DNA from 4 places in the Bacillus sp. M5A3_1b genome. Region 3 is predicted to be linked to each of the others. Evidence: predicted binding sites of a transcription regulator. Region 3 holds the regulator's gene; each other region holds the start of a gene.
The links. The regulator Rex, encoded in region 3, represses fermentation and respiration genes when NADH is low (regulators of the CRP and FNR family bind a similar motif). The targets are predictions, from matches to a motif close to TTGTGAAATATTTCACAA.

Region 1 (5,988 bases), on a different contig from region 3:
TTGTCCTGCAATACTCATATTTATATTTAAGCTTTTTCCAAGCTCAATAATTGCTTGGACGAGGGATTCCACACCTTCTGCTGTCGAGCCTGCTGGAAGCCCGAGCATTCTCGCAATATGTGCATAGCGTTCATCAGCCACAAAGTGCTCATATTTTGCGAACAATGCGTGTTTTCTTGGCTTAATAGCATTATAGCGAACTACGTGCGGCATAAGAATTGCATTCGCACGCCCATGCGGAATATGAAATTCCGGTCCAATTTTATGTGCTAAGCTGTGATTAATACCTAAGAAAGCATTTGCAAATGCCATCCCTGCGATTGCAGAAGCATTATGCATTTTTTCTCGTGCTTCTTCGTCATTTCCATCTTTAAATGCTCTTGGTAAATATTTAAATACGAGATCAATGGCCTTTAATGCTAATCCATCTGTATAGTCATTTGCTAGAACAGACACATACGCCTCGATTGCATGCGTTAATACGTCCATACCAGTGTCTGCTGTTACATGTGGTGGTACTGTCATTACAAACTGTGGATCAACAATTGCTACATCTGGTGTTAATTCATAATCCGCGAGCGGATACTTTATATTATTTTTCTTATCTGTAATAACCGCAAATGGTGTTACTTCTGATCCTGTTCCTGATGTTGTTGGAATGGCAACAAACTGCGCCTTACTTCCTAATTCCGGATATTTACATGTACGTTTTCTTATATCTAAAAACTTCTGTTTAATTTCATAGAATGTTGTTTCTGGATGCTCATAGAAAAGCCACATCCCTTTCGCTGCATCCATAGCTGAACCACCACCAAGTGCGATAATTACATCTGGCTTAAAACTTCTCATCATTTCCGCACCTTTAAACACAGTTTCATCTGATGGATCTGGCTCGACCTCAAAGAAAACTTCGACTTTTACATCATTTGCATGTTTACGTAAATAATGCGTAACCGTATCTACATATCCGTGCTCAACCATTCCTGGATCCGTTACAATAAATGCACGTGAAATGTTAGGCATATTTGCTAAATATGCTGTCGCATGTTTTTCAAAATAAATTTTTGGTGGTAATTTGAACCACTGCATATTCTTTTTTCTATTTGCCAACCTTTTTATATTTAATAAATGCGTCGCTGTTACGTTTTGAGAAACTGAGTTTTTCCCATACGAGCCGCAACCGAGCGTAAGTGATGGAATAAATCCATTATATATATCACCGATTCCACCTTGTGATGAAGGGGCATTTACAATAAGACGGCAAGCTTTCATACGTAATCCAAATTGTTTTTGTACTTCTTTATTTGTGGAATGAATGACTGCTGAATGTCCTAAACCACCAAGGTCTAACATGTCTTCGCAATATGTAAGTCCCTCTTCTAGTGAATTTGCTTTTACACAAGCTAATACTGGACTCAGTTTCTCACGTGATAGTGGATATGCTCCTCCGATACCTTGTATTTCAGCTACAAGCATTTTTGTATTTTCAGGCACAGTAATTCCAACTAATGCGGCGATGTACTGTGCTGATTTCCCTACAATATCACTATTTACTGCACATGTATTTTCATTAATAACAAGCTTTTCTAATTTTCTTCTCTCTTCTTCTGTTACAAAGTAACAATTGTTTGCAATCATTTCTTTTTTCACATCATCATAAATTTCCTTGTCTACAATGATTGCTTGTTCTGATGCACAAATCATACCGTTATCAAATGTTTTTGATAAAATTAAATCATTAACAGCTCGTTTTATATGCGCTGATTTCTCTATATAGCATGGTACATTACCAGGACCTACACCTAGCGCTGGTTTTCCAGTAGAATAAGCTGATTTCACCATACCTGCTCCTCCAGTTGCCAAAACAAGCGCAACACCTTCATGGTTCATTAATTGTTTCGTTGCTTCGACAGAAGGTCTTTCAATCCACTGAATACAATGTTTTGGTGCCCCGGCCTTCACCGCTGCATCATATACTGTTTTCGCCGCTGCAATGGAACAGTTTTGTGCTGAAGGATGAAATGCGAAAATAATTGGATTTCTCGTTTTCATCGCGATTAATGCTTTAAACATTGTTGTCGACGTTGGATTCGTTACTGGCGTTACCCCAGCTACTACACCGACAGGTTCCGCAATTTCTATTATTTCTTCATGAGGATCTTCGTGAATAATCCCTACTGTTTTATCTTTTTTTATGCTATGCCAAATATATTCAGTAGCAAAAATATTTTTAATACATTTATCTTCATATACACCACGACCTGTTTCTTCAACAGCCAACTTCGCAAGCGGCATATGTTGATCAACACCTGCTAATGCCATTTCATGAACAATTTTGTCAATTTGCTCTTGTGTAAAACTTTCTAATGCTTGTAAAGCCTTTCGACCGTTATTCACTAACGTATCAATCATCTCTTTTACTTCCTGCATTTCATTTACAACTTTCTCTTTGACTACCATGTAAATTCCTCCTATTCTGCTATCGTGGACTGAATAAGACCCTATAGGTCATAATGAGTCCCGATTAGCGCAAAAAAATAGAGTTGCTTTCCTACATGAACCTCATTCTTTGTGAAATATTTCACAAGTATGTTCGTGAGTAACACTTCATGAACTTAATATACATGAAATTATTTCATTTGTGTATGTCTATTTTGTGAAGTTTTTCACAAAATAGATGTAGTAAAAATGCACTGCCTGAGCAGTGCATTTTTACTATGCTAACGCTTGTGCTAGATCTTCAATTAAATCTTCACCGTCTTCAATACCGACAGAAATACGAATTAATGTATCTGTAATTCCTAGCTCTTTACGACGATCTGCTGGGATTGATGCATGTGTCATTTGAGATGGGATAGAAATTAAACTTTCTACTGCCCCTAAACTTTCAGCAAGTGTAAAGTATTGTAAGTTCTCTAGTACTTTATTTAATGTTTCTTCACTATCTACATCAAATGAGATAATAGCACCAAATCCATTTGCTTGTTCTGTCGCTAGTTCATGGTTTTGATGTGATGCAAGACCTGGGTAATATACTTTATTTACTTTTGGATGGTTATTTAAAAACTCGGCAATTGCGTGTGAATTCGTCTCATGCTCTTCCATTCGAATTCCTAATGTTTTTAAACCACGAAGTAGTAAGAAGCTATCTTGTGGGCCAAGAATGCCTCCTGTTGAGTTTTGTACAAAGTGAAGGTCTTCTGCTAATTGCGGGCTATTTACAACTACTAGGCCTGCAACTACGTCACTATGACCTCCTAAATATTTCGTTGCACTATGAAGTACAATGTCTGCTCCTAAAGTAATCGGCGACTGCCAATATGGCGTCATGAATGTGTTATCGATAATTGTTAATAAATCTTTCTCTTTAGCAAGAGTAGATATTTTCTTAATATCAGTAATTTTCAGTAATGGGTTCGTTGGTGTTTCCACATAAATCGCTTTCGTATTCGGACGAATTGCTTCTACAACTTCCTCTAAGTTGGTTGTATCTACAAATGTATGCTCAATACCGAAGCGATTTAATACTTTCGTGATAACGCGGTACGTTCCACCATACACATCATCTGTTAAAATAACGTGGTCACCTTTTGAGAACAACATAATTGTAGCTGTAATAGCAGCCATTCCTGAACCAAATGCAAAACCAGCATGACCGTTTTCTAATACTGCAATCATTTCTTCTAAAGCTGCACGTGTTGGGTTGCCTGTACGTGAATATTCATATCCTTGATGCTTACCAACTGCTTCTTGTTTGTACGTACTTGTTTGATAAATCGGTACATTTACAGATCCAGTTGAAGGTTCTCCTATGCGAATACCATGAATTAACTTTGTCTTTGCTCTCATTTTTTATTCCCATCCTTTGTATATGTCTTTACTTAAATAACGCTCACTACTATCAGGAAAAATCGTTACAATATTTGTACCTGGTGCCGCTTGCTCTGCTTCAAGTAAACTTGCATGAAATGCTGCTCCGGAAGAGCTCCCAACAAGCAGTCCTTCTTTTTGCGCTAATTCCTTTACTCGTAAAAATGCATTTCGATCAGAAATTGTATGAATTTCATCAAAATAAGATGTTTTCAAAAATGGCGGGATGAATTCAAGGCCGATCCCTTCTGTTTCATGCGAACCAGCTTTACCACCATTTAAAATAGATCCTTCTGGTTCGACAATAACCGTTTTTATATCTATATTTTTTTCTTTCAAATAAGATGCAGTCCCCATGAATGTACCACCAGTTCCTGCTCCTGCAACAAATATGTTAATCTCTCCGTTAAGTGCCGACCAAAGTTCAGGACCTAGTGTTTTGAAATACGCACGCGGGTTTGCTTCATTCGCAAACTGACTTGGAGAGTATGAATTCGGTATTTCATTTACTAATTCTTTTGCTTTTGCAATTGCGCCGGTCATTCCTTGCTCAGTCGGTGTATGCACGACCGTTGCGCCTAGTGCTTTCATTAATTCTTGTTTTTCAATACTAAATTTCTCTGGTACACAAACAATAACGCGTAAATCATGTTGTAACGCTGCAAGTGCCAGTCCAATACCAGTATTTCCAGCAGTTGGTTCAATAATTGTTCCACCCTGGGTAACAAGCCCTTTTTCTAGCGCATCTTCGATTAATTCTCTTCCTAAACGGTCCTTAACGCTTCCACCTGGGTTATAAAATTCAAGCTTTGCAAATAAACGGACCCCTTCTGGAAGTGAAAAACGAGTAATTTCTACAATTGGTGTATGACCAATCAACTCATGAACTCCACGATATACATTCATCGTGTTCTCCCCCTTATTTGCCAATAAAGAAAAGGCAACTGTATGTATTTTCTTTATATGAGACAGTTGCCTTTTTGTTACATTACTTTAACTCTTCTAGTACTTTTACGATAAAGTTTGTAGAATGAAGAGCTGCTTGATCTAAAAATTGATCAAATGAAACATTTGATTCTTTACCAGCAATATCAGAAAGTGCACGAATAATAACAAACGGAACTTCATATTGGTGGCATACTTGTGCAACAGCTGCTGCTTCCATTTCTACTGCATAAAGGTCTTCAAATTTATCACGGATTGCTGCAACGCGGTTCGGATCACTCATAAATGAATCACCTGTTGCAATCATACCTTTTACAACTTGAATATTTTCTTCTGCCTGCATACATTTCTCAGCTAATGCAACTAATGCTTCATCAGCCTTGAATCCAGGAGGCATTCCTGGTACTTGACCATACTCATAGTTAAATGCTGTTACATCTACGTCATGATGACGAACTTCTGTTGAAATAACTACATCTCCAACGTTTAGAGAATGATGGAAGCCACCAGCTGAACCAGTATTAATTACTTTTTCTGGCTTATATCTTTCTAATAAAATTGTCGTTGACATCGCTGCATTTACTTTACCAATACCAGACTTTAACAAGATTACTTCATGCCCTGCTAATAGCCCTTTCGTAAATTCACAACCTGCAACTGTTTCTGTCTCTGCTTGTTCTAATTTGTCACGTAAAATACGTACTTCTTCTTCCATTGCTCCAATTACAGCAATTCTCAATCTAATCCCTCTTTCTATTGCTTAGTTGCTTCCATTACCCAAACGAAATGATTTAATCTCGTAAACGTTACATGGAAGCCATTGTTTTCAAAAATAGACTGCATGACTGGAATACGTGTATAGTATTCCGTTTGCAAATCGTTTGCTAACTGATGGAAACCTCTTTGTTTTGCTGTTTCAACAGTTTTATCATATGCATCTTGATCTGCAAATATCGTATCAGCAAACACTATTTTACCACCTTTGTTTAGCAATTGACTATACTTCGCAATCGCTACATTTTTTTCATCATCTGTTAAATGATGAAATGCGTAGGTGCTTACTATGGTATCAATTGAAGTTGGGACTTCAAACGAAAGAAAATCACCTTCTGTAATGGAAAACTCTTGCGGCAATTTCTCTTTTGCAATCATGCGCATTTCACGTGACGGTTC
Region 2 (5,988 bases), on a different contig from region 3:
AGTTAATTATATTTAAAGGAATGGCATATAGTTCTGATCAGCCGGGAATGAATGTAGCTATTATGAAGCAGAACTTGATGTGGTTTTCACACTATATTCTTGAGGAAAGTATGAAAGATTTTCGTACTATATAATGGATATCCGCACAGGGATTTTTCGTTGTGCAATTGTATCAGATTGTTGTAAACTGTATGCAAACCATTATTGAGAAGATTTAAATGATTATAGGGAACGGAATTCGGAGGACTAATATGACAGCGAATAAGAATGAGTTATCTGTAGAACAACGTGAAGAACTATTAAAAGTATTACAAGCTCGTTTTGAGAAAAACATGAACCGCCATGAAGGTCTTGAATGGGCTAAGATTGAAGCGAAGCTGGCTACTAATACTGAAAAATTGTGGTCAATTCATGAAATGGAAGTAACTGGCGGTGAGCCGGATGTTGTTGGTTATAATGAAGAGAAGGACGAGTATACTTTCTATGATTGTTCAAAGGAGAGTCCTAAAGGCCGCAGAAGTCTTTGTTATGATCTTGAAGCGTTAGAATCAAGAAAAAAACATAAACCAGAAAATAACGTTATTGATGTTGCAAATGCTATGGGCATTGAACTATTAACGGAAGAACAATATCGGGAATTGCAACAACTTGGGGATTTTGACATGAAATCATCAAGTTGGGTACAAACACCTTCAGATATTCGAGAACTCGGTGGTGCTCTATTTTGCGATTATCGCTTCGGACATGTTTTCGTGTACCACAATGGAGCAGATTCCTATTATGCTGCCAGAGGATTCCGTGGTTCGTTAAGAGTTTAAATTTGGAGTAAGTAAGAAAAGAGCCTATACTTAGGCTCTTTTTCTTATTTATATTTTAAAAGTAAACTGTTACTACGCAGTTTTACTTAATTTATATGTTTCATGGTTGTTTTTACGGAAAAGTTTAGGGAAAACATAGCCATCTAATCCAATACGTCCAGCGTTATGACCTGCAACTAAAATGAACATAGTTAAAATAAGCAGATTTGGGTTTACACTAACAGTTCCACTTAGTAAAAATGAAAGATTCATTATAATTCCAAAGAATGCAGCAGTTTTTGTTAATCCGCCTAAAATTAAACCTAGACCTACTAAAATTTCTCCCCATTGAACTAAAAAGCTAAATAGGTCTGCGTTTGGAAGAACAAAGTGTTGAAGGAAGTCTGCCCACCAACTTTGTACTGCAGGGTGGTCACCTGATGCTTGAGCAATAGCGCCCTTTAGAAAACCACTTGCGTCAAAAGATTGTCCGAAGACTTTGCCTATCCCAGCAGCGAGCCATGTATATCCTATATAAAGCCGTAAAAGTAATAATATGAAAGTAGCACGTTTATCAGTTCTTAAAAAATTGATAACCATTGAAATCCCTCCAATATTGTATTTACACGTTTATTATATATCCATTGTGAAAAAAATCACAATGGATATAATGTGAACAAATTTATGATTTTTTATTTATAAAATTGCACATACAATATTGTGAAGTTTATTTTTGAAAATTAAGCAATAAATCAGGGATAGGAGCTATCTATTGTAGCGGCTAGCTCCCGTAGTAAACAGGTTCATGTATGCTCTTTAAGTTCATATGGGCATTCCGGATTACTTCTCTGGCTTTATATAAGGAATAACTTGTGCAGTCACCCCTACAGAAGCACCTCGAATAAAGTCTTGGTTTTCTAATGCCTTAAAGTTTTCCGTTCTCCCAGTTAGCATAACACCTAAAATTTTCACTTGATCGAATGGTTTGTCCTTGTTTGATTTTAAAAACTTTTGGATATCTTCGTCATATCCATCGTCATCGAATTGTTTAAGTGAATCAAAGAACCTTTTGTATGCTTCTTCAGGGGATTTTTCTGGATTAAATCCGTAAACTGGCATACCGGAAGGACCTCTGCTTTCATCTTTAATAGGTGAGACCATATATAGCCATACGATATTTAAGTTATCTGGTAGTTTCTTTTGAATTTCTTTTAATGTATAAGCTTTATCGAAAGAGATAGCAACTTCTGCTACATAGTTATCCATTGTTGAAACTGCACTTAATTCATTTTTGACGCCATCATGATATTTCTTGATGGCTGGATTATAAAATGTAGCAACTTTATTTTTCGTTTGTTTATCATAATTGTAAGACTCGGTACTAGAACTAGACCAATAAGAACCTGGTATTAACTCGTTGTAATCGATGTTAGAACGAAACCAGTCGTAAGAGCTTGTCAGTGTATTCCATCGCACTAAGTAACCGTTAATGTTTTTAGAACGATTAGATACGATATTGCCACCAAACATAGAGGAATTACTCGTAACTTGAGAATCAATATGGACATTGGGCTCTGCAATTGCATTATGTAAAAAGAGTCGTTCGTGAAGCTTTGTAGAGCTTTTCGCTGCAAAGTAATTGCCAACTTTATAAATGATAGGGATAAGCACCATGACAACGATAATAGAGGTAATGATGATTTTAAGTAACTGTTTTCTTTTAGCCTTTTTTAATGCATCTTTTAAAGAAGTATCCATTAAGGTGTTCCTCCTATTTTTGAGTGAATTGCTTTACGTGCACGCTGTAACTTTTGTTTGACGCTGTTTACTTGAATATCTAGTATTAGAGCGATTTCTTCGTATGTAAAAGCGTAGTAATATTTTAAAAAGAAGGCTTCTTTGTATTCTAGTTTTATATCTTTTAATAAATAGAAAATCTCATCTTTATTTAAAACTGCATCCAATTCTCGGTCTGTATATTGAAGTTTTGAATAAATTTCTTCAGTTAAGTAGATATTTTGCTGTTCTTTTCTTCGTTTTAAATCAATGTATTCATTTAATGCGACTCTAAAAAACCACGGACGAATGTTACTCTCGGTTAAGTCATCTAGCAATGTGTATACTTTATAGAAAGTATTTTGGATGATGTCTTCTGCATCTTCCTTTATAGCTCCTTTCGCTAATAGTAGTTTGAACACTTCCTCTCCTAAATTGATAAGATAGGAGGTCAATATATTTTCTTTTCCCATCATTTTTCCTCCCTACACTTATACAACGAACAGGTAATGGTAAATGTATACACTTAAACTTAAATTAGTTATTAACTATGGTTTATAGTACAGGATACTTTATAAATAGGAGTGGTTATTTTATTTTTGAAATATTAAATCTTTAATGCTAAAATAAAATTTGGAGATATATGGAGAGGGGATAAAGACTCGATATGTGGATGAACTTGTGATGATTCGAAATTTAGATAGATAAATTTTTCTCTCATAAGTGAGGGTTTATTTAGTTATCTGTAAATCATTCAAGGACTGCATATTTGGCTTGTACATCCCTTTTGTAAGGATAATGTGTAGGGAAATTCATATCTCTTATATAAAGTATGCGTCCTTTAAATTGGAGGAGTATATGATGAATCAATTAAAAAATAAAATAGCAGTTGTTACAGGTGTAAGTCGTCTAGATGGTATAGGCGCAGCGATTTGTAAAGAATTAGCTGGAGCAGGATATGATATATTTTTTACGTATTGGACAGCGTACGATAAAGAAATGCCTTGGGGCGTTGATCAAAGTGAACAAATACAATTAAAAGAAGAGTTACTAAAAAACGGTGTGAAAGTATCGAGTATGGAGTTAGATTTAACTCAGAATGATGCACCGAAAGAGCTTATAAATAAAGTTACTGAACAACTAGGTTACCCTCATATATTAATTAATAATGCAGCGTATTCTAAAAATAATGACTTCTCTAATTTGACTGCTGAAGAATTAGATAAGCACTACATAGTAAATGTTCGTGCAACTACATTGTTAAGTAGTCAATTTGCCCGAGGATTTGATAAGAAATCTGGTGGTAGAATTGTGAATATGACGTCGGGACAATTTCAAGGGCCTATGGTTGGAGAGCTAGCGTATGCAACAACGAAGGGAGCTATTGATGCCCTTACGAGTTCGTTGTCAGCTGAAGTCGCCCACCTAGGTATAACAGTGAATGCAATTAATCCAGGTCCAACTAGTACAGGCTGGATGACTGAAGAGATAAAGCAAGGATTAAAGCCGATGTTTCCTTTTGGTAGAATTGGTGAGCCGAGGGACGCGGCAAGACTCATTAAGTTTTTAGTAAGTGAAGAAGCAGAATGGATTACTGGACAAGTTATTCATTCTGAAGGTGGATTTAAAAGGTAAAAAGAAGGTATCTCACCCTAGTGAGATACCTTCTTTTTTAATCTTTCTTCAATCTTCGTGCAACACCGTTCCCTAAAGATTGTAGCCCTTGAACGAGGATAATTAAAATAAAGACAGTTGCATACATTACTTCCGGTTCGTAGCGTAAATGTCCGAATCGATATGCTAAATCACCAAGACCGCCAGCACCTACAAGTCCAGCCATTGCTGTTGCACCGATTAAACCAATCGTTGCAATTGTTAATCCAAGTACAAGGGAGGGACGAGCTTCTTTCACCATAACGTGCCAAATGATTTTTATAGTAGAAATGCCCATCGCTTGGTAAGCTTCAATAACACCACGATCTACTTCTAATAAAGCTGTCTCCATTAATCGTGCAATATAAGGAGCTGTGAATACGACAAGTGGTACGATAACACCTTGCACACCAATGGAGGTTCCCATTAGAAACTTTGTAAAAGGTAAAATGAAGAATAATAGAATGATAAATGGAAGAGAGCGAATTATATTAATAACGGTATTAAGAATAGGATAAATAATTTTATTTTCATGCTGTCCACCAGGTCGCGTTAAAACAAGTGTAACGCCAAGTGGTAATGCAATAAGGATAGAGATAAATAGTGAAATAGATGTCATTTGAAATGTTTGAATGGTTGCTTCCCATATGACTTTACCCCATTCATCCAAAAAGGATTTGTTTCTCATAGTCTGTTCTACCTCCTTCTACGATGATCCCTTGCTCTTGTAAAAATGATAAAGCGCGGTCTACTTCAGTTTTTTCACCTTGCATATGAATAATCAGTTTCCCGTATGCTTCATGTTTTAACTGCGTAATATTACCGGATAAAATATTCGGATACACTTGAAAGCGTTTTGTAGCGATAGCTAACGCTGGTTCGCCAGAAGAGGTTCCTATAAATGAAAGTGTTACGATTTCTCCGGTTCTTTGAAGTTCTTTTTGTACTTCTTCTGGAATTTTAGCTGCAAATGCACTGTTTACGAATTTCTTTGTTGTTGTATGCTGTGGGTTTGTGAAGATATCCTTCACAGTCCCGCTTTCAACTACTGCTCCATGTTCCATAACAGCAACTCGGTCACATATACGCTGGATAACATTCATTTCATGTGTAATTAATAAAATTGTGATCCCGATTTCTTCATTAATCTTTAATAATAGGTCGAGAATAGATTCAGTTGTTTCTGGATCCAAAGCACTCGTTGCTTCGTCGCTTAATAACACTTCCGGTTCATGTGATAGTGCACGTGCAATGGCAACACGTTGCTTCTGGCCGCCAGAAAGTTCGCTCGGATATGCATCTTTTCGGTTAAAAAGATCGACAATACGTAAATACTTTTCTACCCTTTTTTCAATTTCATTTTTGGGAAGACCAGATAGACGTAACGGTAATGCGATATTTTCATAAACTGTCACAGTTTTAAGTAAGTTGAATCCTTGAAAAATCATTCCGATTTTTTGTCTCGATTTTGCTAGTTCTTTTGCTGATAAAGTTGTTAAGTCTTGGCCGTTTACAATGATATTTCCTGTCGTTGGTTTTTCTAATAAATTTACACATCGAATTAATGTACTTTTACCAGCGCCACTATATCCAATGATTCCAAATACTTCGCCCTTTTTTACTTGAAGGGAAGTAGGTTTAAGAGCTTCTACATTCCCTTTTTTTGTTGTAAATACTTTGGATACATTTTTTAATTCAATCATTATCGTCAGCTCCTACCAAGATGGTAAAACTGAACCATCAAATTTTTTCTCGATAAATT
Region 3 (5,988 bases):
ACTTTCTCCTGTCTTCTATTATAATTTCAAATAAGGATTTACGAAAAAAACATAATTTAAGCGAGGTTTATATCGTAGGTAGCATATTTACATGTTATCCTACCTTATCTCATACACTAGAGTTAGAAAGGATGGTTAAACCATTTGAAAAAACAATATTGGTGGGTTATCGTTACATACATTTTAATGCAGTTATCATCCATTGCTGGATTACCACTTCTGCTGAAAACTGGACTTTATGATAACAGGGGATTTTCTAGAGAAGAGAAATTTCAACTCATAACTGGCCACTGGGCAATCATTAGCTTCTTTATTGCATTATGTATCGTACTTTGGTTACTTAGAACAGATATTCGTGACAGACGTTTAGATACAATGCGCTCTACTGTTCCAGCTACGATTGGTTGGATTTTTATCGGGTTCTTCCTAGCATTTTTCTCACAAAGTATTGCCGGTATGATAGAAATGCGTGTATTAGGAATTAAACCTGGATCAGAAAATACAGCAAGACTTATGGATATCGCAAGAACGACACCTTGGTTCCTTATCGTTATCTCTATAATAGGACCTATTTTGGAAGAAATCGTATTTAGAAAAATTTTATTTGGTACACTTTATAAGAAGTTTAACTTCTTTATTGCTGCTATCATTAGTTCTCTTGTATTCGCAGCAATTCATTTTGATTTCACTCACTTATTGGTATACACTTCCATGGGACTCGTATTCGCCTTTTTATATGTAAAAACGAAGCGTATTATCGTCCCTATCGCAGCTCATGTTGCAATGAATACATTAGTTGCAGTTGCTCAAGTTTTAATGAGCAATGAACAAATTCAAGAAATGATTAAAGAAGCTGAAAAAATGCAAGGCTTTATCGGAGGATTTTTAGTATGAGGAACTCACCATTGTTCATGGCTGCATTGTACTTCCTTCTAGGATGTATCTTTACACGCTTCGCCATTACGAACGTAACAGATACAATCTGGAATATGTGGACAATACTATTTGCAGTTATGGCAACAATTGATTTTAATTTGGCACTTCGCCTTATATTAGTTAAATTCGCAAAGAAAAAACAACAATAAAACGCAGAGGTCGCTTCCTCTGCGTTTTATTGTGGATAATTCTTTAAAAAGTAAACAAGTGTTTGTAACTCTACCGCTAAATCAATATGGTGAATTCTTATATTATCTGACACATTTAAGCGCGCTGGTGTGAAATTTAAAATACCATGCACGTTCGTTTCTGCCAATCTATCTGCTACAGATTGTGCTACTGTAGCGGGTACTGTTAATATTGCCACTTGTATATCAGTTGATAAACGTTCTTCTAATTCATCTAAATGATATACAGGAATGCCCCCGATTTCTGTCCCGACTTTCTCTTCACTAACATCAAACGCCATTTCAATTTTTGTATTATTGTTTTTCGTGAAATTATAATGTAAGAAAGCGGTCCCTAAATTACCTACTCCAATAAGTGCTACACGTGTTATATCATCTTGGTCGAGTGTTTCACGGAAAAATGATAATAAATAATTTACGTTATATCCATAACCTTTTTTCCCTAACGCTCCAAAATATGAAAAATCTCTTCGAATCGTTGCGGAATCAACTTTTACCGCTTCACTCAATTCGGCTGATGAAACACGTTGCTTACCAGAAAGAGATAAGTTTTGGATAAATCGATAGTATAGAGGCAATCGTTTGGCAGTGGCCTGTGGAATTTTTTGCTGCTCCATATAACCTCTCCTCTCTTCCTATCTTTATTCATATACTTGAATCAAATACAGAAGTTTAGCACTCATGAATTTCCCTGTATAATAAAGAGAAGAAGTATTCTCTCTTTATTTTAAACTATACACTATTTTTAGTATGATTGAGAAATATAAACATGGCAAAGTTAAGAAATTATTTGAGGTGAAAACATTGATTTTATTACAAGTAAACGCGCTTACGAAATTATACGGTGCCGAAACGATTCTTGCAAACATAAAATTGGAAGTTCAAACGAAAGATCGTATCGCATTAGTCGGACGAAATGGGGCCGGAAAATCTACACTATTAAAAATAATAGCTGGTGAGCTATCTCATGATGGTGGCGAAATTATAAAACCAAAAGATGTCTCAATCGGATATTTAGCTCAAAATACCGGGTTAGAAACGTCTTTAACAATTTGGGATGAAATGTTAACCGTCTTTACACACTTGCAGCAAATGGAGACAAAACTTCGAAGGCTAGAGCAAGAAATGGGAAAAGAAGAAAACTTTTCAAACGAGGCTACATATGAAAGATTATTAGCTGATTATGACCAATTGCAATTAGATTATAAAGATCAAGGTGGATATCAATATGAAGCAGATATTCGCTCGATTTTAAGTGGTCTTGGCTTCCCAGTTGAAACGCACCAGACGACGATTTCTACATTAAGCGGTGGACAAAAAACACGATTAGCTCTCGGTAAATTATTATTAACGAAACCAGACCTACTTATTTTGGACGAGCCTACAAACCATTTAGACATTGAAACATTAACATGGCTTGAACAATATTTACAAGGCTATCCTGGCGCAATACTAATCGTTTCCCATGACCGTTATTTCTTAGATAAACTCGTTACACAAGTATATGAAATTTCGAATAAAGAAAGCAGACGATTTGTTGGTAACTACAGTAAATATTTAGACTTAAAATCAGCATTATACGAGCAAGACATGAAACGTTATGAAAAACAACAAGATGAAATCGCTAAGCTTGAGGATTTCGTTCAAAAAAATATAGCGCGCGCATCTACGACAAAACGTGCTCAAAGCCGTCGTAAACAATTAGATAGAATGGAATTATTGACTAGACCATTAGGTGATTCTAAGTCAGCATCCTTCCACTTCGATATCGAAAAACAAAGTGGAAATGATGTTTTACAAGTAAAGGATGCAACTATCGGCTATGATGATGATCCGATTATTGAACATGTAACTATGCGCTTAACTCGCGGGGATAGCGTTGCTTTAGTTGGTCCAAACGGAATTGGGAAATCCACATTATTAAAATCACTTGTGAATAAGTTACCACTATTAAATGGTGATGTTTCTTTCGGATCCAATGTATCTGTTGGTTATTATGATCAAGAACAAGCAAACTTAACATCTTCTAAGCGAGTTTTAAATGAGTTATGGGATGAATATCCATTGCAGCCCGAAAAAGAAATTCGCACGATATTAGGTAACTTCTTATTCACAGGGGATGATGTACTAAAACCAGTATCTTCTCTTAGTGGTGGACAAAAAGCTCGATTAGCTCTTGCAAAACTTATGATGCAAAAATCGAATTTATTAATTCTCGATGAACCTACGAACCATCTTGATTTAAATAGTAAAGAAATTTTGGAGAATGCTTTAATTGATTATCCAGGCACCCTTCTATTTGTTTCACATGACCGCTACTTTATTAATCGTGTAACGACGACCGTTGTTGAGTTGTCAACAGAAGGTGCACAAGAGTATTTAGGCGATTACGATTACTATGTAGAGAAGAAAAATGAAATGATTGAACGTGCAGCATTTGAACAACAAGAACATCAAGAAAACCAAGCACCTGTTCAAAAAACTGTAGCTCAAGAGAAATTAAATTATCTCGAAGAAAAAGAGCGTAAACAATTAGAACGTCAACGCACTCGAAAAATTGAGGAACTAGAACAAAATATTGTAGAATTTGAAGAAGAAATTGCTACGTTAGAAGATCAACTTTGCTTACCAGAAATATACGCAGATTATGAAAAGGCTAGTGAAATTACAACGAAAAAGCAAACACTACAAGAGCAACTTGATGCTTGTATGGCAGAATGGGAAGAATTACATTTATAAGAGTATGAATAAGAAGGATGTCTCATAAGTCGGGATTTTTGACTATGCGACATCCTTTTTATCTTCTAGCTAGGGTATAAACGATTCGACACGACATACCGATTTACCGACAAAGTTTGACAATGTTGGCTCGCCCCTATAATAAGGGCACATTTCAAAATGTTTTTTAGAGATATCTTCTTGCGATTTATTTCCCAAAAAAGAATACATTCAAAGGTCAGACTTCATCTACTTTATCCACAGGTTTATACACATATCCACCTTTATAAAATAAACCCCAAAATAACTTTTCCACATTATCCACAAATCTCAAAAAAGTTATCAACATTTTATATACACAATAAAACCCACATTATCAACAGATAATATGGGTTTTATCCACAAGCTGTGGTTAATTTTGTGCATAACTATTCTTCAATATCTAATCCTGGATTTGCATTTAAAGCTAATGTAGCACGTTTTCCTTGTTCATATGCAATTGTACCTGCGGCTGCAATCATCGCTGCATTATCAGTACATAAAGATAGTGGAGGAATAATTAGCTCGATATTTTCTTTTGTCGCAAATTCCGCTTCCAAACGTGCGCGAAGTCCTTTATTCGCAGCTACTCCACCAGCAAGAAGCAGTTGCTTTACGTTATACGCTTCTGCTGCACGAGATGCTTTCGTTACAAGTACATCTATTACACTCGCTTGGAAACTTGCTGCTAAATCTTCCGGTGCAATTTCTATCCCGCGTTGTTTCGCGTTATGCACAGTGTTGATAACTGCTGATTTCAATCCACTGAAACTGAAATCATACGAATCAGGTTCTAGCCATGCACGAGGCAAATCGATTGTCGGTTCCCCTTCATGTGCAAGGCGATCAATGTGAGGACCACCTGGATATGGCATGGATAACGTTCGAGCTACTTTATCATATGCCTCTCCAGCTGCATCATCTCTTGTTTCACCAATCACTTCGAATGAACCATGTTCTTTCATATAAACAAGCTCCGTATGTCCACCAGATACAACAAGTGATAGTAGTGGGAATTGAACTTCTTTTACTAAACGGTTCGCATAAATGTGCCCAGCGATATGATGAACACCCACTAGAGGAATATCATGTGCAAAAGCCACTGCTTTCGCTGCATTTACCCCTATTAAAAGCGCTCCTACTAACCCAGGTCCTTCTGTTACAGCAATTGCATCAATATCATCAAATGTGATATTTGCTTCTTTTAAAGCTTCTTCTAACACAACTGTAATTTCTTCTACATGATGACGGGATGCAATCTCTGGTACAACTCCGCCGAAACGTTTATGACTTTCAATTTGTGATGCAACGACATTCGCAATAATTTCCGTTCCATTTTTAACAACTGCTACTGCTGTTTCATCACAACTTGTTTCAATACCAAGTATAATCGTATTTTTTTCCATTATATATTCACCCACATTACGAGACCATCTTCCTGATTGTCTGCATAGTATCGTTTACGAATTCCACCATTTTGAAATCCGTATTTTCTGTATAACTGTTTTGCTACTTCATTTGATACACGTACTTCAAGCGTCATCGTTTTTACCCCTAAATCTTTCGCTTCGGAAAGAACTTCTTTCAATAAAGCATCCCCTAGCTTTTGACCTCTGTATTCTGGCAAAATGGCTACATTTGTTATATGTGATTCATCAATAATTATCCACAATCCACAATACCCAATTACACGACCATCTTTTTCTAACACAACATAATGTGCATGTTCATTCGTCGTTAACTCACGGTGAAAGGCATCTGCAGTCCAAGGAGTTGAAAAAGACGCTTCTTCAATAGCTACAATTTGAGCGATATCATCGAGTTCCATCTTTCTAAATATCATATCCATCTTCTGCAAGCTCCTACTTGTTTTGACTTTCTAACCACTTTGTTTCAGCTTCAGCTAAACGAAGATAACTAGGAACAAATGAATGTACATCTTGTTCTTCTTTTTGTAACCCTAAGAAAGCTAATTCACTTGGTCTTGGGTTATTTTTAGTGAAGGGAGCAAATACAGCTTGGTTGCCTAAATGTTCGATAATCGTCTCTTTGTGCAGTTTAACATCGTTACCAATAAATAAAACAGGCTTTCCTGTATCTTTTAACA
Region 4 (5,988 bases), on a different contig from region 3:
GGTGAAAAACTAAAAGCTCAAATCGAACAAGGTAATACATCCTTTACTTTCGATGAAATCAATTACATTCAAACAGAAGGCGATCATCTTGCAGACTTTAGCTCACGCGGCCCTGTTACATCAAATGATGATATTAAACCGGATATTACAGCACCTGGTGTTGCGGTACTTTCAACAGTACCTGAATATATTAACGACCCACAAGAGGGCGAAAACTACGATGTTTCCTATGAACGTATGCAAGGAACATCCATGGCATCTCCTCATATCGCTGGCGTTGCTGCTCTTATTTTACAAGAACATCCAGAATACTCTCCATTCGATGTAAAAGCATCTCTTATGAACACAGCTGATGATTTAAAAGAAAAGTATTCCGTATATGAAGTGGGAGCTGGACGAGTAGATGCTTATAACTCTGTTCATACGGAAACAAGTTTTAAAGTGTTAGATACGACAAAAACAATTGTAAATGATGAAGTGATTGAAGTACCTGAAGAAACTGGATCCATTGCATTCGGTAAGTACTATCAAAAAGACGGGGAATCTCTTGAACAAAAACGAAAAATTAAAGTTAAAAATCGCAATAAACAAGAGAAGAAAGAATTTAAAACAGAAATTTCTTATACACCAGCATCTTCTGCTATTAACGATGCTGCCGCAAACGGTGTAAAAGTTTCTACTGCTGAAACAATTACGATTGATGCCGGCAAATCAGATGAAATTGAAGCAAAAATTAATATTCCAGCTGGTGCAAAGCAAGGCCGATATGAAGGATACATCCATATTACAAACACGAAAAATAAAGAAGAAACGTATCAAATTCCGTTCTCTATTCGTGTATCAGAGCCTGGTATTGAAAATGCACTGTTATCAAGAAAAACAATCTCAACTGATACATCTACATTCAATCCATACCGTGAATCGTATTTGCACGGGGCATTCCAATTAAATAGCGAACTGGAGACGTTAGATCTTATCGTGAAAGATTCGAAAACAAATAAGGCTCTCGGCTTCATCGGAACGTTAAACACGAGTGGACTAAAAACGGACGTGTATTACTACTTAGATTCATTCTTTAACGGCAGAGTGTATCCTTTTACAAATGATCCTGCAAAACCAATTGGTGATGAGAAAATCGACTTACCAGAAGGTGATTACACAATTGAATTTGTTGGCTATGATAAAGCCGGAAAAGCACGTGTGAAAGGCGATTATGTCGTAATTGATAATACACCGCCAGAAGTGAAATTAACTGGATTACAGCCTGGTATTTATGAATTAAATGAAGAAAACTATACAGTAGAAGACGGTAAAAAAGCACTATGGATTAAAGGAAATGTATATGATTCTAACGTTGACTACTTAAAAGGAAAAGGATTTAACATTACGCAAGAAGCGAACGGTGTTATGTACTATGATTATTCTCCATACTTGCATAAGTTTTTGCCTATTAATGCAAATGGTGACTTTAAAGTTGGCATTACTCCTGAATCCTTTAAGGTGGAAGGCCCAATGAATACAGGCGTATATATTTTCGATTATGCAACTGCAGGTCCTGACTACCCGAGCGGTGTAAATAACTATTGGTTTATCCCGCAAGGCGCTCAATATGCAAAAGCTAGTTACGATAAAAAGGAATTATATAAAGATGATGAATTCACTGTGACGCTAAACGCCAAACATGTAAAACAATTTGTGTCTGGAGAATTTAACGTAGAATTCCTAGAGAAAAACTTCAAATTTGCAAATGCGAAATTGAATCCTGCTTTTGAAAAGCTCCTTTCCGAAAAAGGGGTAACAGCAAAAGTAAATGAACCGAAACTAGAAGAAGGTTCTGTTACAGTAGGCGGGGCTATTGATGATAAAAACTTCGGCGGATTAGATGGTGATTTCCCGTTCATTGATGTAACTTTCAAAGTAGAAAATGATGAATTTTATGAAGCAAATGCTCAATTAGATTTAGCAGTGTTTGCTTACTGGAAACAAGGTGAATCAGAGCCAAATAGAATGCGTGTCCTTCAAGATCAAACATTCTCAGTTATGTCTTTAAACTCAAAAGTAGAAGGAAATATTAAACCTGGTGCATTCTTAAATGAACGTGGATATTTAGATGAGAAATTCGATTATACAAAGCTTGGTGTAAAAGTATATGCAACGGATTCTTACCGTCATAAGTTTGAAGGCTCACTTGATAAATACGGTTACTTTAAACTAAATGGACTTCCTGTTAATAAACGTGATTATAACTTATACGTGGAGGTTCCAGGGCATTTAACAAGCCGACTAACAACGAAATTAGGTACTGAAAAAGATGGTAAGCTGCTTGGCCAATATTATTATGCACGACCTGATGAAAATCTTGCCGGTGATGTAAATGGAGATAAAGTAATTGATATAAAAGATGCTGAAATTATCGCTAGCAACTATGGTAAAAAAGGACTATCTGTAAAAGACGGCGACCTTAACAAAGATGGCATTGTCGACGAAAAAGATATTCGTTTCGTTGAAAAGAACTTCTTGAAAAAAGGACCGGATGCATCTAAATCACAAATACCTGTTGAAAAATCAAAAAGCGGTACACTGGCAGATATTTTAAAGAAATTAGGATTAACACCTAAAAAATGATAAAGTGAAACTTTAATCAGTGGGGGGTGTTCATCCCCCACTGATTATTAGCCCTCACCAATCGGGCTTTTACGAGCAGTTGATCACCAAACTAACTTCGTTGCTTTCGCTGCATTTTGAGGTGGGGATCTTACTGCCCGGCAAATAGCGGGATAATAAAGAGCACTCTATATAAAGTAGAGTGCTCTTTTCTATAAACGACCCTTATCCAGCAAAAGGGGTATATTGGGGATATACAAGGGAAACCGGAAAAGGAATTTATATTAAATTATATAAAAACTCAGAGGTAGGAAGCAGTTTCCCGCCTCTGAATTATTTAGCAATTATTATAGTACTGGTGCCATTGTTTCTTTTAATACTTTTACAGAATGAGCGAATTTCGCTTTTTCTTCTTCATTTAGCTCAAGTTCTACGATTTCACGTACACCTTCGCGGTTAATAACAGCTGGAACACCTACGAAAGCATCTTTCTCACCATATTGACCTTCAAGGTATGCCGATACAGTTAATACGCTGTTCTCGTTGCTTAAGATTGCTTTAGTTACACGAAGTAGTGACATACCGATTCCGTAGTAAGTTGCACCTTTACGTTCGATGATATGATAAGCTGCATCGCGTACATTTTCGAAGATTTTATCTAAGTCTTCTTGTTTGTACTGCTCGTTGTTAGCTAAGATTGTTTCTAACTTTTGTACACCTACAGTAGCGTGGCTCCATACTGGAAGTTCAGTGTCACCGTGCTCACCAACGATGTAAGCATGAACGTTACGTGGATCTACATCTAAGTAGTCACCTAACATGTAACGGAAACGAGCAGAGTCTAAAGTAGTACCAGAACCGATTACACGCTCTTTTGGTAAACCAGATTCTTTCCAAGTTACGTAAGTTAAAATATCAACTGGGTTTGTAGCGATTAAGAAAATTCCATCGAACCCGCTATCCATAATGCCGCGCACGATTTGTTTAAAGATCTTTGTATTTTTCTCAACTAAGTCTAAACGAGTTTCACCTGGCTTTTGTGGTAATCCAGCAGTGATAACAACTAGATCTGCATCTTTACAATCTGCATAGCTACCGCTCCAAACTTTTGTTGGTGATGGAGAGAATGGTACCGCATGGCTTAAGTCCATTGCTTCCCCTTCTGCTTTTGCTTCATTAACATCTACTAATACGAATTCTTCAGCTACACCTTGGTTGATCATTGAGTAAGCGTAACTACAACCTACAGCTCCTGTTCCTACTAATACTACACGATTGATACCTTTTTTCATGGTAATTTCCCCTCTCTATTGTTCACATCTATTTTTTTATGATTGTTTAAGTAATTAATTAAAATACTAATTTAATGTTGTTTAACTTCTTTACATTCATATTGTAGCACGTATAATTGTGAATTACTTCACAAATTATGACCTATTTGTGAACTTTTTCACATAGAGTGTAAAGTTATTGGAATAGGTGTGGAATCCATACCAAATTAGGTGTTTTCTTTAGATTGTGAAAGGGTTCTTCTTGTGGTTTTTGTCGGTAAGTGAAATTATACCGGCGATTTTTAGAATATATCGATCGTAACTCCAAATATATCAGCGATTTTTAGAATATATCGACCGTAACTCAAATTATATCAGCGATTTTTGCAATATATCGACTTACCGACAAAACTCGACAATAATAACAGCATTAAAAACGCCATCCTTTCTGTATATTTCTACAAAAGAATAGCGTTTTTTGATTATACGGATACAAATTTATCTTAGCTGGACAGCGATGTTTTTTCCATACACGTCAAATTAACATACCGTCACTTATTAACAGTCAATAAACATGTGAACCTAGCAAAGCTCTTTAATTATTGTAGCAACACAGTCGTTTTTAAATCTTCAGCACCTCCATTTTTTAATGTATCATTTAGACCATTAAGATACGCGGGCTCAATTGTTAAGGATTTTGGAGGATTATCCATCGGCGGAAGAGCTAAAACAATATGGTGTCCATATAGTCCCGTACTACCAACTTGCAAGCTGACTCCTTCGTAGATTTTTCCTTTATCATCAGTAACTGTATAATCAAGTGCTGGCCAGCTATCATTAACTTCCATTTCTTTTGGATAATCAAAGGTCAAATCAATCCTCGTTGAAAGTGAAGAAAAGGTTACTTGATTTACTGTTAATGCATATAAATTATCTTTCGTTAATGTTTTTATATTAGGAGTGAATTTATGAATCTCACCTTCAACTTTTGTGAGAGGAAATGCTACGTTCCATGTTCCTGTTTTTCCAAATAAATCTTCCCCATGGACGGAAACATCAATTTTATCACCAAATTCACCGTAATTAGCCAGAGTAAATTCATGCTGCTCGATAATGGTGTTTCCTTCTTTTGATTTCTGTGAAGTAGAACCAATTGCAGATCTGACTTCTTTCCCATTAATGGTTACATAACTAAGTCCAGCTTTCTCTTCATTGGTATTTGAAATAGTATTTTCTCCTTTGTATTCAACTGTGATCACTAAACGTCCACCATCGTAAACAGCTTCTTTCACATTCATCGTTAAACCACTATGGTTATCTTGTCTTTCAATTGATGTAGCAAGCTCATCCTTTTCAATTTTATCAGAAGCAATATCATTAAATTGCGCATAAATGGGGCCTATAACTGGAACACTCGATAATGTCTTTGCCATAGTAGGAGAAATGAATCCAAAACCTAAGAGAGAAACACATATTCCACAAGCAACAAGACTAGAATACTTGATTGTTTTGGTTCTACGGTATTGATTTTTCTTAGCTTGAAGAATGGCTGTTTTTTCTCTTTGAATTAACCTGTCTTCTGGTATAGGAATATCATTGATATGGTGATTAAATTCTTCTTTATTCATAACTATATCCCTCCTTTAAAATGGGGCGTAAAGCTTGCTTTGCTCGATGTAATTGAGATTTTACCGTTCCTTCTGGAGAATTAAGAACCTCAGCAATTTCCTTAATAGATAAATCGTGATAATACCTTAATACAATAATAGTTTTGTAAGTAGGATCTAAGAAATTAAATGCCTCGATTAAATCCAACGATTGCTCTAATTTATTCATGCTCTCTTCTGCACATAAATTAGAAAACATTTCATCATTCGCAACAAGTTGTCTAGAGGATTTTCTTACAAAATCAATGGATTTAAAAACAAGAATTTTAGTAATCCAACTTTGAAATTTCTCCGGCTTTTTTAACTTTCTCAATGAAAGATATGCTTCATAAATTGTTTCTTGGTATATATCCAGTGCATCTTGTTCATTTCTTACATAAGAATAAGCTGTTCGATATAGTTTTGGGCGAACAAAAGTAATAAGTTGTTCAAATGCTTGATCATTT

Region 1: a site for Rex is predicted at 2,570-2,587, ahead of adhE (bifunctional acetaldehyde-CoA/alcohol dehydrogenase). Genes of this name have one in related genera too.
Region 2: a site for Rex is predicted at 1,442-1,459, ahead of ACLBWW_RS25750 (DoxX family membrane protein). Genes of this name have one in related genera too.
Region 4: a site for Rex is predicted at 4,013-4,030, ahead of ACLBWW_RS06035 (L-lactate dehydrogenase). Genes of this name have one in related genera too.

What each region holds. Positions count from the first base shown of each region.
Region 1 covers NZ_JBKEZY010000001.1:646,172-652,159, forward strand. Annotated here, with positions in the region: gene adhE (bifunctional acetaldehyde-CoA/alcohol dehydrogenase) at 1-2,460, opposite strand, end outside; gene ACLBWW_RS03455 (bifunctional cystathionine gamma-lyase/homocysteine desulfhydrase) at 2,716-3,849, opposite strand; gene ACLBWW_RS03460 (O-acetylserine dependent cystathionine beta-synthase) at 3,853-4,776, opposite strand; gene mtnN (5'-methylthioadenosine/S-adenosylhomocysteine nucleosidase) at 4,859-5,554, opposite strand; gene ACLBWW_RS03470 (class I SAM-dependent DNA methyltransferase) at 5,569-5,988, opposite strand, start outside.
Region 2 covers NZ_JBKEZY010000013.1:80,661-86,648, reverse strand. Annotated here, with positions in the region: gene ACLBWW_RS25760 (S9 family peptidase) at 1-134, shown strand, start outside; gene ACLBWW_RS25755 (DUF4256 domain-containing protein) at 252-818, shown strand; gene ACLBWW_RS25750 (DoxX family membrane protein) at 891-1,397, opposite strand; gene ACLBWW_RS25745 (sigma factor regulator N-terminal domain-containing protein) at 1,638-2,555, opposite strand; gene ACLBWW_RS25740 (RNA polymerase sigma factor) at 2,555-3,046, opposite strand; gene ACLBWW_RS25735 (SDR family oxidoreductase) at 3,432-4,208, shown strand; gene ACLBWW_RS25730 (methionine ABC transporter permease) at 4,246-4,914, opposite strand; gene ACLBWW_RS25725 (methionine ABC transporter ATP-binding protein) at 4,889-5,929, opposite strand; gene ACLBWW_RS25720 (MetQ/NlpA family ABC transporter substrate-binding protein) at 5,942-5,988, opposite strand, start outside.
Region 3 covers NZ_JBKEZY010000020.1:20,887-26,874, forward strand. Annotated here, with positions in the region: gene ACLBWW_RS28045 (CPBP family intramembrane glutamic endopeptidase) at 145-894, shown strand; gene ACLBWW_RS28050 (YdiK family protein) at 891-1,085, shown strand; gene ACLBWW_RS28055 (redox-sensing transcriptional repressor Rex) at 1,112-1,741, opposite strand; gene ACLBWW_RS28060 (ABC-F family ATP-binding cassette domain-containing protein) at 1,929-3,863, shown strand; gene tsaD (tRNA (adenosine(37)-N6)-threonylcarbamoyltransferase complex transferase subunit TsaD) at 4,271-5,287, opposite strand; gene rimI (ribosomal protein S18-alanine N-acetyltransferase) at 5,287-5,730, opposite strand; gene tsaB (tRNA (adenosine(37)-N6)-threonylcarbamoyltransferase complex dimerization subunit type 1 TsaB) at 5,744-5,988, opposite strand, start outside.
Region 4 covers NZ_JBKEZY010000001.1:1,134,187-1,140,174, forward strand. Annotated here, with positions in the region: gene ACLBWW_RS06030 (S8 family serine peptidase) at 1-2,625, shown strand, start outside; gene ACLBWW_RS06035 (L-lactate dehydrogenase) at 2,952-3,896, opposite strand; gene ACLBWW_RS06040 (DUF4179 domain-containing protein) at 4,475-5,503, opposite strand; gene ACLBWW_RS06045 (sigma-70 family RNA polymerase sigma factor) at 5,496-5,988, opposite strand, start outside.